2 regions of the Micromonospora sp. WMMD714 genome follow, and region 2 is predicted to be linked to the other one. Evidence: riboswitches for the same ligand, from Rfam matches in the RefSeq annotation. Region 2 holds a riboswitch; the other holds the start of a gene.
The links. A riboswitch is a leader RNA that binds a small molecule or an ion and turns the genes downstream of it on or off. The one in region 2 is predicted to bind cobalamin.

Region 1: it holds a riboswitch for cobalamin, as region 2 does, so the genes downstream of both, O7625_RS19045 (ribonucleoside-diphosphate reductase subunit alpha) here and O7625_RS26145 (hypothetical protein) in region 2, are expected to answer to the same signal.

What each region holds. Positions count from the first base shown of each region.
Region 1 covers NZ_CP120744.1:4,413,620-4,420,237, reverse strand. The annotation lists gene O7625_RS19070 (PEP/pyruvate-binding domain-containing protein) at 1-431, shown strand, start outside; gene O7625_RS19065 (TetR/AcrR family transcriptional regulator) at 439-1,032, shown strand; gene O7625_RS19060 (hypothetical protein) at 1,078-1,797, opposite strand; gene O7625_RS19055 (oxidoreductase) at 1,853-2,755, opposite strand; gene O7625_RS19050 (helix-turn-helix transcriptional regulator) at 2,883-3,770, shown strand; cobalamin riboswitch at 3,799-4,016, shown strand; gene O7625_RS19045 (ribonucleoside-diphosphate reductase subunit alpha) at 4,136-6,511, shown strand; gene O7625_RS19040 (ribonucleotide-diphosphate reductase subunit beta) at 6,565-6,618, shown strand, end outside.
Region 2 covers NZ_CP120744.1:6,152,434-6,157,520, reverse strand. The annotation lists gene O7625_RS26155 (hypothetical protein) at 57-542, opposite strand; gene O7625_RS26150 (peptidase) at 575-1,618, opposite strand; cobalamin riboswitch at 1,719-1,870, opposite strand; cobalamin riboswitch at 2,063-2,268, shown strand; gene O7625_RS26145 (hypothetical protein) at 2,484-2,786, shown strand; gene metE (5-methyltetrahydropteroyltriglutamate--homocysteine S-methyltransferase) at 2,926-5,087, opposite strand, start outside.

The sequences.
Region 1 (6,618 bases), 1.7 Mb from region 2:
CCCGACGCCGGGCGACGCACCGGCGCGAACTGCGCCGCCGGGTGGTGCCGGTGGCGATCCTCTCCGACGGGACCGACGTGGAGAGCACCCTGCCGGCCACCGACGACGGCGAGGGCCTGCTCCGGGGCGTCGGGGCGGCGACGGGTAAGGTGACCGGCCCGGCCCGGGTGGTCACCGACCCGGCCACCGCGTACCTCGAACCCGGGGAGATCCTCGTGACCGCCACCACCGACCCGGGCTGGACGCCGCTGTTCCTGACCGCCGCGGCGCTGGTCACCGAGACCGGCGCGGTCATGGCACACGGCCCCACGGTGGCACGCGAGTACGGGATTCCGGCCGTGATCAGCGTGCCGGGAGCCACCTCGCGGATCGTCACCGGCCAGGTGATCACTGTGGACGGTGCGGCCGGCACCGTGACGACGCGACGGTAGGACCCCGATGCCCAAGAGAGTCGACCCCCGTCAGCGGCGCACCCTGATCGCGGACGCGCTCATGCGGGTCGCCGCCGACCGGGGCCTGGAGGCGGTGAGCCTGCGGCACGTGGCCGCCGAGGCGGGGGTCTCCGCCGGCATGGTGCAGCACTACTTCACCACCAAGGACGAGATGATGGCGTTCGCCCTGTCCGTCGTCCGCGACCGGGGCCGGGGCCGGGTCGAGACGGCGGTCGCGGCGCTCGGCCCGGACCCGGCGCCCCGGCTGCTGCTGCGCACCCTGCTGGCGGCGTTGCTGCCGCTGGACGAGGCGGCCCGCGCGGACGGGCGGGTGGCGCTGGCGTTCCTCTCCTGGACCGCCCTGCACCCGGCGGCGGCCACCGGGCTGCGGCCGGACACCGTACAACTGGTGGACTTCATCGCCGGGCTGCTGCCACGTCCACCGGCGGCGGACGCCGCGGCGGGGCTACTGCCGGCGGACGCCGCGGCGGGGCTGCTGGCGCTGGTGGAGGGGCTGGGGATGTACCTGCTCGGCGGGCAGTACACCCCGGCGCAGGCGACGGCGGTCCTCGACCACCAGTTGGAGCTGCTCTTCGGCTGACCCCCGGCCGGCGCGGGCCGGGGGCGTCGCCGGTCGGTCCGGCCGTCAGGTCAGCAGCGCCGGCCGCAGCTCGCCGCCCACGTTGATCGTGCCGACGACCCGGTCGCCGGTGAGGTCGAAGACGTCGACCGACCGGTTGGTCCGCATCAGCTCCCGGACCGACGGGGGCAGCGGCGGCGGGTCCTTCATCGCCGCCCGGACGTCCCGGGTGGTGGAGATCAGGCGACCGACCAGTGAGGCTCCGTCGTGGTCCACCCGCACCCGGCCGTACTCCCAGCCGCAGGTGGTGAGGTCGAGCACCTCGAACAGGTGGGCGAGCAGCGGATCCGGGTCGGTGGCCCGGACCAGCTGCGCCGCCCGTGCGCCGATGACGGTGGCGGCGGCGGCGACGTGCACGTACGGGTGCAGGCCGCCCGGCAGCGCGAACAGCGGCCAGTGCAGCCGCCCGCCGACCTCCCGCCACAGTGGCCGGTAGTTGCGCCGGTCCACCGGGAACCGGTGACCGGTACGCCGGTACAGCTCCGCGGTCTGTGCCAGCAGGTCCGCGTGGGCCGCGGTGGCGAACTCACCGACGATCGTGGCCGCCACCACCAGGCCGTCGCCGTCGTCGAGCAGGCCGACGATCGCCGCCACCTGGTCGGCCGGTCGGACGGCCAGGTGGGTGCCGAACCGCTGCCGCACCTCGGCCGACAGCGCCGCCTGCCGGACCGGATCCTCCTGGACCTGCCGGTTCCCGCCGCCCAGTACCCGCCCGAGCCATCTCATCTCGCCTCGTCTCCGCCGCCGTCACCGACCGCAGCCATGCTAGTGCGCCCCGGTGTCAGGGGTAGCGGACGCCGGTCAACTCCTCGACCACCGTCCAGAGCCGACGGCCGACGGCGGGGTCGGCGGCCTCCCGGCTGCACCGGACCTCGGTGACCGGACCCCAGGTCTGGAAGAACCGGGCCGGGCCGAAGAACTGGCCACCCCGTACCGCCGGGTCGGTGGCGGCCCGCAGCTGGGGCAGCGCGCCCTGCTCGACGGGCTGGGTGGCCAGCAGGCTGAGCCGGGCCAGCACCCGGCCGCGCCGGCCCTGGTGGGACCAGGCCCGCGGGGTCAGGTTGGTGCGGGTGACGCCGGGGTGGGCCAGCACGCTGAGCACCGGCGACCCGGTGGCGCGCAGCCGGCGGTCCAGCTCGACCCCGAAGACGGTGGTGGCGAGCTTGGACCGGCCGTACGCGGTGGAGCCCGAGTAGCCGCGCTCGATCATCAGGTCGGTGAAGTCCAGGTGTGCCCTGCGGTGGACGATCGAGCTGAGGCTGACCACCCGGGCCGCCCGCGCCGCGGCCAGGTTGCCCAGCAGCAGGCCGGTCAGCGCGAAGTGGCCCAGCAGGTTGGTGGCGAGGTGCAGCTCGTGGCCGTCGGCACTGGTGCGGCGCGGGCCGAGCAGCACCGCGCCGGCGTTGTTCACCAGCAGGTCGATCCTCGGGTGGTCGGCGGCCAGGGCCGCCGCGAACGCCCGCACCGAGGCCAGTGAGGCGAGGTCCAACTCGCGTACCTCGACGTCACCGCCGATCTGCTGGGCGGCCCGCCGGCCGGCAGCGGTGTCACGGACGGCGAGCACCACCCGTGCGCCCCGACGGGCCAGCGCGGTGGCGGTGACCAGGCCGAGGCCGGAGTTCGCGCCGGTCACGACGGCGGTGCGGCCGTGCTGGTCGGGGATGTGGTCGGCGGTCCAGGTCATCTGCTGCTCCCTGACGGTCGGCTGGGGTCACCGACGCTACGGCCGGGCCGGGCGGGACCGGTCGTACCCGGTTGCCTAGGTCCCGCAGACCTACCCGCGCCGGTCCGGGCCGCGTCACACTGGCGACATGACCCATCCGTACGCCCGCGAGCTCGGTGACTTCCTGCGCGCCCGGCGCGGCCGGCTGCACCCCCGCGACGTCGGCCTGGAGCCGGGCGGACGACGCCGGGTCACCGGGCTGCGCCGCGAGGAGCTGGCGCTGCTGGCCGGGTTGAGCACCGACTACTACCAGCGGATGGAGCAGGGCCGCGAGGTTCGCCCCTCCGACGACGTGCTGGACGCGCTCGCCGCCGCGCTCGGCCTCGACGCCGGGGAACGCCGACACCTGTTCACCCTGGCCCGGGCCGCCCGCCGGCCGGTGCCGGCCCGGGTGGACCACGGCCCGGAGCGGGTGCCGGAGAGCACCCGGCGGCTGCTGCGGGTGATGGACACCCCGGCGGTGGTGCTCGGCCGCCACCTGGACCTGCTCGCCTGGAACCCGTGGGCGGTGGCGCTGCTCGGCGACCCGGACGGCTACCCGCCGGACCGGCTCAACATGCTGCTGCTGATGTTCGACGAGGCGGCGACCCGGACCCGGCGGTGCGCGGCCTGGGAGCGGCAGGCGCTGGACTACATCGGCATGTTGCGGGCCGCGGTCGCCACCGACCCCACCCACCCCCGGGCCACCGCGATCGTCGGTGAGCTGAGCATCCGCAGCGCCGAGTTCCGCCGGCTGTGGTCCCGGCACGACGTCCGCGAGTCGGTCAGCGGCACCAAGACCTTCCAGGTCCCCGGGGTCGGCGACATCGTCCTGGACTGGGACACCTATCCGCTGCCCGGCAGCCCCGGCCCGGTCATGCTGGTCTTCACCGCCGAGCCCGGCAGCGCCGACGCGGACGCGCTGCGGTTGCTGGCTTCACTGCGGGCCACCGCGCGGTCGGGTGAGAGTTATCCGACACGCCCCCGCGACATCTAGTGTTGCCTCTCCCCCATCTACGCCATATATGGTGTGCCACGCAGCTGGTTCGGCCGGGCCCGGTGGTCCGGTCGAGGCAACAGGGAACCCGGTGGAAATCCGGGACTGCCCCGCAGCGGTGAGTGGGAACGACCGCCGTCATCGAGCACTGGACCGCGAGGTCTGGGAAGCGACGGCCAGTAGGCGACCGGTGGACCCCGGTCCGGCCCGCGAGTCCGAAGACCTGCCAGCGCGCCGTGCGCTGCCGCGCGCGGCGGCCTGAGGTCGCGCGGGACGACCGACGCCAGGTTCCGGGTCGGCCGTCGCGCCGCGCCCGTTGGCGTTCTCCCGCGTCCGATGGTCATCGGTGACGGCGAGGAGAGGTCATGACGGTCGTACAGGAGAGTCCCCCGCCCGGTGCCGGCGAGGTGGAGCCGCGCCGGCCGGTGATGCGGGTACGCCGGCCCGACGGCGGCACCGAGCCGGTGGACGTCGACCGGATCGTCACGGCCGTCGCCCGGTGGGCCGCCGACCTGGACGAGGTGGATCCGCTGCGGGTGGCCACCGCGACGGTCAACGGTCTCTACGACGGGGCGACCACGGCCGAGGTGGACAGGCTGTCGATCCAGACGGCGGCGGAGCTGATCGGCACGGAGCCGCAGTACTCCCGGCTCGCGGCGCGGCTGCTGGCCGGGTTCGTGGAGAAGGAGGTGCGCGGGCAGTCGGTGACGAGTTTCAGCGAGTCCGTCCGGTACGCCCACGGCCTCGGCCTGATCGCCGACGACACGGCCGCGTTCGTGGCCCGGCACGCACGACAACTCGACGACGCCGTCGACCCGGCCGGTGACCTGCGGTTCGAGTACTTCGGGCTGCGCACGGTGGCCGACCGGTACCTGCTGCGGCACCCCGAGTCGCGGCTGGTGGTGGAGACGCCGCAGTACTGGCTGCTGCGGGTGGCCTGCGGGCTGTCCGGGACGCCGGACGAGGCGGTCGGGTTCTACCGGCTGATGTCGTCGCTGGCCTACCTGCCGAGTTCCCCGACGTTGTTCAACTCGGGCACCCGGCACACCCAGATGTCGTCGTGTTTCCTGGTCGACTCGCCCCGCGACGAGCTGGACTCGATCTACGAGCGGTACCACCAGGTGGCGAAGCTGTCGAAGTTCTCCGGCGGCATCGGCATCTCCTGGTCGCGGGTGCGCGGCCGGGGCGCGTTGATCCGGGGTACCAACGGCCGGTCGAACGGGATCGTGCCGTTCCTGAAGACCCTCGACGCCGGGGTGGCGGCGGTCAACCAGGGCGGCCGGCGCAAGGGCGCCGCCTGCGTCTACCTGGAACCCTGGCACCCGGACGTCGAGGAGTTCCTGGAGCTGCGGGACAACACCGGCGAGGAGGCCCGGCGCACCCACAACCTCAACCTGGCCAACTGGATCCCCGACGAGTTCATGCGCCGGGTCGAGGCCGACGCCGAGTGGTCGCTGATCGACCCGTCGGACGCCCCGGAGCTGCCCGACCTGTACGGCGAGGCGTTCGACGCGGCGTACCGGGTGGCGGAGAAGAAGGCGGTCCGCACGGTGAAGGCCCGGGACCTGTACGGGCGGATGATGCGGACCCTGGCGCAGACCGGCAACGGGTGGATGACGTTCAAGGACCCGGCGAACCGGCTGTCCAACCAGACCGGCGTGCCGGGCAACACGATCCACCTGTCCAACCTGTGCACCGAGATCCTGGAGGTCAACAGCGACACCGAGACGGCGGTCTGCAACCTGGGCTCGGTCAACCTCGGCGCGCACCTGACCGGCGACGGCGTCGACTGGGAGAAGCTGCGCGCCACGGTGCGGACGGCGGTGGTGTTCCTGGACCGGGTGATCGACGTCAACTACTACCCGGCCGAGCAGGCGGCGGCGTCGAATCCGCGCTGGCGGCCGGTCGGGCTGGGGTTGATGGGCCTGCAGGACGCGTTCTTCGCGTTGCGCCTGCCGTTCGACTCGGTGGCCGCCCGGGAGCTGTCCACCCGGGTACAGGAGGAGATCTTCCTGACCGCGCTGGAGACGTCGGCCGACCTCGCCGAACGCCTCGGCGCGCACCCGGCGTACCCGCAGACCCGGGCGGCCCGGGGTGACCTGCACCCGGACCTGTGGGGTGTGGAGCCCACCCAGGCCGGGCGGTGGGCCGCGCTGCGCACCCGGATCGCGGCGCACGGCCTGCGCAACTCGCTGCTGGTCGCGATCGCCCCGACCGCCACCATCGCGTCGATCGCCGGCTGCTACGAGTGCATCGAGCCGCAGGTGTCCAACCTGTTCAAGCGCGAGACGATGTCCGGGGAGTTCCTCCAGATCAACACCTACCTGGTACGCGAGCTGAAGGCCCGCGGCCTGTGGACGCCGGAGATCCGCGACCGGATCAAGCGGGCCGACGGGTCGGTGCAGGGCATCGTCGAGCTGCCCGCCGAGGTGCGGGAGCTGTTCCGCACCGCGTGGGAGCTGCCGCAGCGGGCGCTGATCGACCTGGCCGCCGCGCGGGCGCCGTACATCGACCAGTCGCAGTCGCTGAACCTGTTTCTCAGCGCGCCGACCATCGGCAAGCTGTCCTCGATGTACCTGCACGCCTGGAAGTCCGGGCTGAAGACCACCTACTACCTGCGGTCGCGTCCGGCGACCCGGATCCAGCAGGCCACCGTCACCGTCGCCCCGGCCGTGACGGCCGACGCCGAGGCGCTGGCCTGTTCCCTGGAGAACCCCGAGAGCTGCGAGGCGTGCCAGTGACCACCGTCGACGAACCCCGCACCGCCGGGCGGCAGCTGCTGCTCGACCCCGGCATGGACCTCACCCTGCGACCGATGCGCTACCCGCACTTCTTCGACCGGTTCAAG
Region 2 (5,087 bases):
CCAGGGCGGCGGCCGACGGCCGGCCCACCGGTCAGCCCGCGGGGATGCCGGCAGGGTCAGGGTGCCGCGATGCTCGGCGGTGCGCCCGCCCCGAAGGACCAACCCTCGACACTGCCCGGAGCCGGGTTGTAGCCGCTGGCGCCCGAGGAGCTGTAGGACCACGACCCGCCCGAGGGGGCATGCCAGTACGACCAGTAGGCGGTGGCCGGCGGTGTGTTGACACACGGGTCCGTCGCGGCCGTGGGCTTGCCGTTGATCCTGCAGACGAACGCCAGACCCCAGCGCGAGGTGCCGGTCACCGTGAAGCCGGCCCCCTGCAGGGCGGCCAACCCGGTGGCCGGGTCGCCTAGGGCGCACGCGACCTGCACGCCCCCGCCGAGCGCGCCGTAGTCGACCACGACGGTGACCCCGGTGGTGCCGGTGCAGGCGGCGGCGTGCGCCGCCTGCGGCACGGGCTCCACGGCGGTCAGGGCGACAGCGGCGATGGCGGCGGCCACCAGGCCGGCGAGTCGTACGCGGACGATGGATCGGAGACGGAACACAGGTCCTCCCGGGTTCAGGTCGGCGTGACAGGTCAGGGACAGGTGAGCACCGGTGCGTCGGAACCGGCGGTCGCAGCGGAGAGCGTGGCGTAGCCGGCACCGGTCAGGCCCAGGACTGCCTGGCCGGTGGCGCGGGTGGCGGTGGCCGGGTCGAAGGTGCCGCCGTCGAAGTCGACCGCGCCCCGGTCGGCCGGGGCTGCGCCGCAACCCACCTGCAGGCCGACCAGGAACGTCCGTGCCCGCGCCCAGGCCAACGGCCGGTGGCCGGTGCGCAGCGCCTGCGCGGCGAGCCCGGTGCTGTTGGCGTTCGGGATGCCCGTCGGGTCGGTGAAGCTACCGTTGGCGCCCTGCACCGACACCAACCAGCGCAGCCCGGCGGCAGCGTCGGCCGGGCGGCCCGCCGCCTGGAGCGCCTGCACCGCCAGTGCGGTGGCGTCCACATCGGAGGTACACACCGGCTGGGCGGGCAGCAGCGGGTATCCGCCGTCCGGGCAGCGGGTGCCGGCCAGCCAGGTGGTGGCGGTCGCGGGCGCACCCTGCGCTGTGCGGTCCAGGGCGAGGATCGCGAAGGACTGGCTGAACGCGTTGCTGTAGTTCCCGTACGCCGACCGGTCGGTGAACCGGCCGTTGGACGATTCCAGCCCCCGCAGCCGGGCGATCAGGTCGACCCCGCCGACGTCGGTCGGGTCGCCCCCGCGTACCTGCACGGCGAGGGCGAGTTTCGCGGTCGCGCCTGCGTACGCCTCGGCGCCGCCGTCACCGACGTAACCGTCGCGGACGTCCGGCCGGGTGACCCAGTCCAGTGCCCGCGTCCCGAAGTCGTCGGCGACACCGGCGGCGGCGAAGGCGAACACCGCGTCGAGGGTCAATCCCTGGTCGGGGTAGGCGACGCCGTCGAAGACCACCTCGAATCGTTCGCCGTCGACGAGCTGCCGCGCGAGCCAGCCGGCGGCGGCGCCGGCCCGGTCGGCGCCGGGGTGTGCGGGCGCAGCGGCCGCGGGCGTGGCAAGGGTGAGAGCGGCGAGTGCGCCGCAGAACAGGGCGAGCAGGCGGTGCCGGCTCAGGCGGACGACCATCGGAAGCGCCTTTCCGGCCCGGCGGTCGTCAGAACCCGGACGATCACCACCGGCAGGCAGGATCGACCGGCCTCCGACCCGTGGGCCACGACGGGTGGGGAACGGACATCACGCGTGCGGCGGGTATTCGGACTTGCCGTCAGGGGTGTCTGCCACCTCGACGACCTACCGTTGCGGGCCAGCGCCGGACTTCGACCGGACTTCCCCCGCGCACGCGTTGATGAAGTTGTCGCGACAGTCTGATCTCCGCGACAGAGGATGTCAATGCGCCATCGTGCGAACACGGTTGGTGAGAACCGGCATGATCGCCGTCCTCTCCGGACGAAGCCGGCCGTACCCTCGCCACCCGACACGAACGCGGTCAGCAACGGCACATCGACTCACCGTCGCCCGCGGTACGCAACGTTGCAGTAGGAAACACCGCCGCGTCGGGACCCGACGCGATATCGTGACACCGCAGTTGGTCCGCCACGCCCACCACGTGGCGGCGCAAGAGGGAACCCGGTGCGAGACCGGGACTGCCCCGCAGCGGTGAGTGGGAACGACCGCCGTCATCAGCACTGGGCCCGCACGGCCTGGGAAGCGACGGCCGGTAGGCCTGAGCACGACGCCCACGAGTCCGAAGACCTGCCGCTGCCCACGTGTATCCGCGCGTGGAGAGCTCGGCGACCTTCGAGGGCGGGTCGACCATCGGCGACAGCACAACATCCGGTGCTGCGTGCGACCGTACCGCTCCCTGCCGAGTTCGGGCGACTCAGCAGAAGGAGACCCAGATGCAAGCGCCACCAGCACAACGGCCCCATCCGTCAACGTCCGACGCCGTGACTCCCGGCATCGCCGGCACGCCGGCCGAACGGAACGGCCAGTGAGCAAGACCGCCGCACCACGCCACCTCAGGATCGATGACGAAGATGTCGTCGTCCTCCCGGCGGCGGACTACGAACGTCTCGCTTCCGCGCGCCGGCAACTCGGCGCCCGCGAAGCGCGAAACCGCAGCCTGACCGACCAGGTGAAAGCCCTGAGCACACTGCTCACCGACATCCGGCAGATCGTCGATTCGACGCCGGACTGCTGCGGGGCTCACCGCGATGCCGACAGCCGGATCAGGGATCTGGCAGACGCCCAGCGGATCCCGCGACCGCCGGTCATGCCCGCACCGACGACATGAACCACCGCGACACCCACCCGGACACCGCACCGCATCCGACGGCACTCTCCTGAGCCGCCCGACCCTGCCGGTAGGTGAGTTGCGCGGACGGCTCGGGGTCCGGGCGGACTCCCTTGGGAGCCCGCCCGGACTGGCCCGGTCAGCTCCGACGGACCTCGGCGGCAGCGGCGACGAGGTGCCGGAGGGACGCCTCGACCTCGGCATAGGTGCGGGTCTTCAGACCGCAGTCCGGGTTGACCCACAACCGTCGGGCGGGCACGGCCGCGACGGCCCGGCGGAGCGCGTCGACCACCTCGTGGTGGGGTGGGATGCGGGGCGAGTGGATGTCCCACACGCCGGGGCCGACGCCCCGGCGGTAGCCGATCGCGGCGAGGTCGTCGAGGATCTCCATCTTCGAGCGGGACGCCTCGATGCTGGTGACGTCGGCGTCGAGGGCGTCGATGGCGGTGATCACCTCACCGAACTCGCTGTAGCACAGGTGGGTGTGGATCTGGGTGTCGTCGGCGACCCCGCTGGTGGCCAGCCGGAACGCACCGACGGCCCAGTCGAGGTACGCCTTCTGGTCGGCCCGGCGCAGGGGCAGGGTTTCCCGGAGGGCGGGCTCGTCGACCTGGATGATCCGGATGCCGGCAGCCTCCAGGTCGCGGCACTCGTCGCGCAGCGCGAGCGCGACCTGGTCGGCGGTGTCGGCCAGGGGCTGGTCGGTACGGACGAACGACCAGGCCAGGATGGTGACCGGGCCGGTGAGCATGCCCTTGACCGGACGGTCGGTCAGCGACTGGGCGTAGGTGGACCAGGCGACGGTCATCGGAACCTGTCGGGCCACGTCCCCGTGGATGATCGGCGGGCGGACGCAGCGGGAGCCGTAGGACTGCACCCAGCCGTGCGTGGTGGCCGCGAAACCGTCGAGTTGTTCGCCGAAGTACTGGACCATGTCGTTGCGTTCCGGCTCACCGTGCACGAGCACGTCCAGGCCCAGCCGTTCCTGCAACCGGACGACCTGCTCCACCTCGGCGCGCATCCGCTGCGTGTAGCCGGCGTCGTCGAGGGTGCCGGCGTGGTGCGCGGCGCGGGCTCTGCGCAGCTCGGTGGTCTGCGGGAACGATCCGATCGTGGTGGTCGGCAGGTCCGGCAGCCCCAACCGTTCCTGCTGGCGGGCGGCCCGGGACGGATAGTCGGCGCGTTGCCGGTCGGTGGGGCGCAGCGCGGCCAACCGACCGCGGACGTCGTCGTGACGCCAAGCCGCCGGGACGGGCGGCAGCGGGGCGGGCAGGGAGGTGGTGCCGTCGCGTAGTGCGCGGCCGAGCAGGACCACCTCGTCGACCTTCTGCCGGGCGAACGCGAGCCGCGCGGACAACTGCGGGTCGAGGGAGGTTTCGGCGGACAGGTCGACCGGGACGTGCAGCAGCGAACAGGACGTGGATACCGCCACGTGGTCGGCCAGTCCGCCGACCGTCGCGCCGGCGGCGACAGCGGCGCGCAGATCCGTGCGCCAGACGTTGCGCCCGTCGACCAGGCCGGCAACGACGGTCTTGCCGCGCAGGGGACCGGCGGCGGCGAGCCGGTGCAGGTTGCCCGCACCGGCGACCAGATCCAGGCCGACCGCCTCGACCGGGGTGTCCAGCAGCGCCGGCAGCGCGTCGCCGAGGTCACCGAAGTAGGTGGCGACGAAGATCCGGGGCCGGTGGGGCAGCTCACCGAGGCGTCGGTAGGCGTGCCGCAGACCCTCGATCTCAGCCGGGCTGCGGTCGGCGACGTAGGCAGGCTCGTCCAGTTGGACCCACGCCACGCCCGCCTCGGCCAGGGCGGTGAGGATCCGGGCGTACGTGTCGACCAGGTCGTCGAGCCGGCCGAACGGATCGTCACCCTTGGCCAGCAGCAGGAAGGTGGCCGGACCCACCAGCACCGGCCGGGTGGTGATGCCCAGGTCACGCGCCTGCGCGTACTCGCCCAGGGCCTTCTCCGGATGCGCCGCGAACACGGTGTCGGGATCGATCTCCGGTACCAGGTAGTGGTAGTTGGTGTCGAACCACTTGGTAAGTTCCAGCGCTGGCGCCGCATCGACGCCACGGGCCATGGCGAAGTAGGTGTCGAGTTGCCCGAGGCCGAGCCGGGCGAACCGGCGGGGGACCGCACCGACCGCGACGGCGGTGTCGAGCACGTGGTCGTAGTAGGAGAACGTGTTGGACGGGATCGCGTCGAGACGCGCGTCGCGCAGCGTCCGCCACACGTCGGCACGTAGCCCGGTGGCGACGTCCTCCAGACCGGCGGCATCCAGCGTGCCGGCCCAGTACGCCTCGA